DNA from 2 places in the Vibrio sp. THAF64 genome. Region 1 is predicted to be linked to the other one. Evidence: riboswitches for the same ligand, from Rfam matches in the RefSeq annotation. Region 1 holds a riboswitch; the other holds the start of a gene.
The links. Region 1 has a riboswitch for lysine ahead of FIU99_RS10560 (Na+/H+ antiporter NhaC family protein). Riboswitches for the same ligand answer to the same signal wherever they lie in the genome.
Positions count from the first base shown of each region.

Region 1 (3,203 bases):
TACATCTCCCGAAAGACTAGACTGGGTGATGATGGTGATGAATGTTCATTACAAAATTACGCATACTTATAAGCTCTTCAGTTCGCTTGCTTGGTAACCACACTAACCAAGGCAAAACCATTTTTCAACTAAAAATTAAAGATTTTTTCAATTTGTATAAGACAAATAAAAAGGGAGCGAAAGCTCCCTTTAAAATTCTTTTATCGTTCAAATCATTAAACGTTTTGACAGCTTGCCATCTTCGCTTTTGAAAGAATCGATAGCAAGACACAGACGCCAACAAAAGCAACTGCGGATACAGCGAATGAGATGCCTACAGATGCAGTCATACCCAACGTGATGAAACCAATACAAGAGACAGCAGCGACAGATAGTGCATACGGCAGCTGAGTGGCTACGTGATCAATATGGTTACAACGTGCGCCCGTTGAAGAGAGAATCGTCGTATCTGAAATTGGTGAACAATGGTCTCCAAATACCGAGCCTGCCAATACAGCACTTAGCATAGGCAGCATCAGAGCAAGATCCGTTGCACCTGCCATATCGCCAGCAATTGGTAGCATGATACCAAACGTACCCCATGATGTGCCGGTAGAGAACGCCATCAGACCAGATAGCAAGAAAAGGATAACTGGCAACCAATGAGGGTTGATATTACCTTGTGCTAGCGTCGACAGGTATTTACCCGTGTTCATATCACCGATCACAGAACCAATAGTCCAAGCGAATATTAGGATCAGAATTGCACCAAACATGGATTTCGCACCGATCCAGAGCGTACGCGATATTTCGCTAAATGCGATACCTTGCTTAAGCACCGTAAACAGAGCTACAGCCAACCCGACAAGACCACCATAGATCAACGAAGTGCCTACATCTGTGTTCTCAAAAGCGCCTAGTACATTAAAGGCTTTGTCATCTGCGGTTAATGCCTGTCCGCCCGTATATAGCATTGAGGCAATCGTTGCGACAATCAGGAATACAATCGGTAGAACTAAGTCGGAAACTTTACCACCTTCACTTTCCTGGATATCCAATTCTTCATTAATATCATGAGCTTCTTGAGAGTCATCAGCTTGTTCTTTTTCAAAGCCATGCCCCTGAGATGCTGCGATTTCATGGTTACGCATCTTGCCAATATCAAGACCAAACCAAGCCACTGCAAATACCATTAGCAAAGCGAAAACAGCGTAAAAGTTCATTGGAATAAGGCGTACATAAGCACCAAGAGCAGAATACTCAGTGATGCCATGAGAGACGAGAATGCCACCAATGATCGTCATGATGTAAGCACCCCAGCTAGACGCAGGCATGATCACACACATAGGTGCTGCGGTTGAGTCTAAGATGTAGGCCAGCTTAGCGCGGGATACATAAAAACGGTCCGTGACAGGTCGGGAAATCGCGCCAACGGCTAGGCTATTAAAATAGTCATCAACAAAAATAAATACGCCTAGAAAAGCCGCCAGTAACTTAGAACCGCGCTTACTTTTAACACGTGATTGTGCCCATTCAGCAAAAGCGCGAGTACCACCTGATAACGTCAACAACGCTGTCATCATGCCTAGCAATAGCAAAAAGCCGACAATACTCATGTTCCAAGTATTAATACCGCCATCTTCGATGAAGACGCTTGATACTGTAGAACCAACGTAGCTTATAGTATCACCCACCGAATAGTCATTAAGAAGTATGGCTCCAAGAGCAATACCAACACCTAAAGACACCAATACACGACGAGTAATAATTGCCAAACTCAGAGCTACCAAAGGAGGTAACAAAGAAATAGGGGATGATGCAAAATCAATTAAATTCATGATCTTCAAAAACCAGTAATAAATGGTTAGAGATCTACTGCAGACAAATTGAAGGAAAAATTTCCAAGCAATTAAGTTGAACTAAGCGAAAGGGAAGCGAAAACTTCACCCTGCCCTACAGTAGCGCTCCATAGTTTTACAAAATTATAGACTATGGCAGTGTTACCCCTTTCGAGTGTAACCCCAGCAAGCATCTTTGATTTGAATACTCACTTCGGCGAAACAACCTTTCGTATTTGTTCATTGGCATCACCCCAACAAACACTACTGATTTATTTCGCGCCTCTACCGCGAATGTTGATATTTTAAACTGTCAAAAATAGATTTTAACAACAATTTAACCAACACATCGCATTAGGTGGCGCCCATTGTACTCATCTAAAGCACCATTTCAATACATCATGCCAAATTTACTCACCCTAATTGTCTGCGCAACAGTGCGTAAGGTTTCTCAACAATTGCATAGCCATCAACCAATATCATATTCAGACTACTCAATATGAATCTAATTATTCAGAATTTGAGTCGCCAATGTGGAATTATACGTCTGAAACTAGGTATTAAGCCCTAACAACGAAAATTAGAGTGAAAAATTCGTGAATTGATGAAGATTTGTTACTACCTTGATAAATAGCTGACAAAAGGATAATCCAAATTATTTTGACGTTATAAAATAAATATCGTTCAATGTATGAAACTTATCCGCTATAAGTATTGTCAAAATCACAAAACCACCGATATTTTATGCAACAAAAACTTGTTGATTAAATTGAAAGGTCTCATTATTCAAATGAACTAGCGATTAATTAATAAATTTTTATAACAATTTAACCAGAAAATATTGTATTGCTAATAATACGGGTTTAATATTTATTTTATCGGCTCCTTAAATAAGTGGGAATTTACATGTCGGAACTAACAAAAACTCTATTAAACATTCGCAGTCTACGCGCATTTGCGCGTGAGCTAACTCTGGAACAACTTGAAGAAGCTCTAGACAAATTATCAACTGTTGTAGCTGAACGTAAAGAAGCTGAAGAAGCTGAACGTGAAGCTCAAGCGGCACAAGAAGCTAAATTAGCCGATATCGCAGAACAAATTAAGCAACTAGGTCTAGATAAAGACATGGTTATTTCTGCACTTGCAGGTGAAGCAGCAGGTAAGCCAAAATCTAAACGTGCTCCTCGCCCAGCAAAATACAAATACCTAGATAACACTGGTGAAGAAAAGACGTGGACAGGTCAAGGCCGCACGCCTTCAGCAATCCAAGAGCAACTAGACGCAGGTAAATCACTAGACGATTTCCTTATCTAATTGAATTTATAGAAGTGTTGTAACTCAACACTTTTATAAAACAAAAGAAAAGCCTCGCAATGCGAGGCTTTT
Region 1 covers NZ_CP045355.1:2,308,789-2,311,991, forward strand. Annotated here, with positions in the region: His leader region at 1-41, opposite strand, end outside; gene FIU99_RS10560 (Na+/H+ antiporter NhaC family protein) at 216-1,817, opposite strand; lysine riboswitch at 1,931-2,113, opposite strand; gene FIU99_RS10565 (H-NS family nucleoid-associated regulatory protein) at 2,724-3,131, shown strand.

Region 2 (3,203 bases), 850 kb from region 1:
CAACAACCTGATCCTGGCTTACCAAGGCCTTGGAGATAGTGAGCGTGCCGAGCAAATTCGCAGTGAAGCGCAATACTTGTTCCCTGAGCGAGATTTCTCACAGGTGCAATACATAGCTCCAGATATCGATGCGCTAAAAGCAGATAATGAAAAAGTAGCCAAGTAAAAAAGGCGACGCTTTATGCGTCGCCTTTCAACTCATTTTTTATGGAAGTTACTGCCTCAGTGACTCTTCTAGTGCTCTCAAACAAAGCGCAACATTTTCTGCACGAGCGCCATAACCCATAATGCCGATACGCCATGCCTTACCCGCTAACGCCCCCAAACCTGCACCAATTTCGAGATTGTAGTTTTCCAATAAATGGTTACGAACCCCTGCGTCATCAACACCTTGAGGAATGTAGACCGCATTAAGCTGAGGCAAACGTGACTCTGCAGCAACAACAAATTCAAAACCCAACTTTTCGAGCCCCAACTTCAGCTTTTCATGCATATCACTATGACGCTGCCAAGCATTCTCTAGCCCTTCATTTTTAAGGATTAATAGAGACTCATGCAGTGCATAAAGGCTGTTTACAGGCGCAGTATGATGGTAGCTACGTTTTCCTTCTCCGCTCCAATAGCCTAATACTAGGCTTTGATCTAAAAACCAGCTCTGAACAGGTGTTTGTCGAGCCTGAATCTTCTCAATGGCCAGAGGTGAAAACGTCACTGGTGATAAACCCGGAACACAAGATAAACATTTCTGACTGCCTGAATACACCGCATCCAGCTGCCATTCATCGACTTTAAGCGGTACACCACCTAAAGAGGTTACTGCATCAACAATCGTTAGCACACCGTGAGCTTTTGCAAGCTTACCTAATGCTTCTGCATCACTACATGCGCCTGTCGATGTTTCTGCGTGAACGAATGACAAGATTTTAGCATCAGGATGGTCTTTCAGCGCTTGATCAACTTTATCGACCGAAACAGGAGTCCCCCATTCATCATCAACAACGACCGCTACACCGCCCGCTCGAACCACATTTTCGCGCATGCGCTCGCCAAACACGCCATTGCGACAGACGATCACCTTCTCACCCGGTTCAATCAGGTTAACAAAACAGGTTTCCATACCTGCACTGCCCGGCGCTGAAACGGCAATAGTGAATTCATTTTTGGTTTGAAAAGCGTATTTGAGTAGCTGTTTTAGTTCATCCATCATTTTGATGAACAAGGGATCAAGATGGCCTACAGTAGGGCGACTCAAAGCCTGCAAAACTTGAGGAGAAATATCCGAAGGACCAGGGCCCATGAGAATACGGTGAGGGGGGATAAAGCTTTGAATCGTCATTGTTCGCTCCTTGAAACGGGTCTACTTTCTACTTATTTGTCTTTACATTAAAACAAATCGACACAGGCAGCAATTGGCCGAAAGTTCTCAGGTCAAACCACTGTCACAAGTTTGTTAATTAGTAAACCGATTAAAGTGACACTTTCCCGTTGACAAAGGTCACATAAAAACGTTCAATGCAGACTGTATGGTGAATTTTTATGCCGCCATATGAATGCATTTTGCAGAAGAGGAGCACTACCCAGGTAGGTGTTTTGTGGAGCCACAACTCCGATACAAATCACTGAGGGGGAGTAGTGCCGAGGTAGATCAACGTTGTGGTTTTGATCTGTCGGTTGACTTGGGTTGACTCCCATCAACTGTCATCAGCTCAGTCTGGTGAAGAGCTTCTGAGGTAAACCTTACACAATAAAACCTCTCTATACGCTCACTCTCTCTTCAAGCAAGGATTACTTATTTACTTTCAGGAAGTTGTGGGAGAAATGCCGTGGGCAATTTTAACGTTGCTAAATTTGGTGGAACCAGTGTCGCTAACTTTGAAGCCATGAGTCGCTGTGCTGCGATCATTGAGCAAAACCCAAACACAAAGTTGGTCGTCAGTAGTGCCTGTTCAGGCGTGACAAACTTATTAGTCGAACTCGCGAATGGAGTTCAAGATCACACAGAGCGCAGTGCGATTCTAACCAAACTCGCCAGTATTCATGATGCGGTACTTAATCAACTAGAAGATGCAACTCAAGCGGCCAGCGAGGTCTATTCCATTCTAGATACCGTCACAAGTTTGGCAGAAGCCGCCTCGATTCAGTCAAGTACCAAACTGACCGATCACCTTGTCGCCTGTGGTGAACTGATGTCTACACATCTGTTGGCCCAGTTAATGAGGGAACGTGGTATCAATGCGGTACGCTTTGATATTCGTGACGTACTACGCACAGATGATAATTTTGGTAAAGCAGAACCTGAACTGACCACTATTCGTCAACAAGCGCAAGCTTCACTTATCCCGTTATGCCAACAACAGGTTGTGGTAACTCAAGGCTTTATCGGTGCCGATGCAGATGGCAATACCACGACACTCGGTCGAGGCGGCAGCGATTACAGTGCCGCACTTATTGCAGAAGCGGTTGAAGCTCAGGGACTCGAGATTTGGACCGATGTACCGGGCATTTATACCACTGACCCACGTATTGCCCCAAAAGCCTCTCCCATCTCAGAGATCAGCTTCAGTGAAGCCTCTGAAATGGCCAATTTTGGCGCCAAGATCCTTCACCCTTCGACGCTAATCCCTGCTCTTCGCCATGATATTCCTGTGTTTGTCGGCTCCTCAAAACAACCTGAAAAAGGCGGAACTTGGATTCGCCATCAAGTCGAGAGCTCGCCTCTCTTTCGTGCTCTGGCTTTACGATGTAACCAGACCATGGTGACGTTGCGCAGCGCGCAGATGTTCCACGCTTACGGCTTTCTGGCCAAGGTGTTTGAAATTCTGGCGAAGCACAAGATCTCTGTAGATTTGATCACCACGTCAGAGATCAGTGTCAGTCTAACGCTTGACCAAACCGACACATCTGGTGGTGCACCTCAGTTACCTGAAGCCGCACGTCTTGAACTGGAAGAACTATGTACAGTGGAAGTAGAACATAACCTGTGTCTGGTCGCGCTGATCGGCAACAATATGAGTGAGAGCAAAGGTTATGCAAAGCAAGTATTTGGCACACTAGAAGAGTTTAACTTGAGAATGATCTGCTACGGCGCAAGCCCTCACAACCTGTGTTTCTTAGTTGATGAGTCAGACGCAAAGCTAGCGATTCAGAAGCTGCACACTGAATTGTTTGAGAGGTAATAATAGAACAGAGAACAAAAAAGGGTT
Region 2 covers NZ_CP045355.1:3,162,622-3,165,824, forward strand. Annotated here, with positions in the region: gene FIU99_RS14700 (PglL family O-oligosaccharyltransferase) at 1-166, shown strand, start outside; gene FIU99_RS14705 (alanine--glyoxylate aminotransferase family protein) at 215-1,336, opposite strand; lysine riboswitch at 1,556-1,733, shown strand; gene lysC (lysine-sensitive aspartokinase 3) at 1,824-3,176, shown strand.
Region 2: it holds a riboswitch for lysine, as region 1 does, so the genes downstream of both, lysC (lysine-sensitive aspartokinase 3) here and FIU99_RS10560 (Na+/H+ antiporter NhaC family protein) in region 1, are expected to answer to the same signal.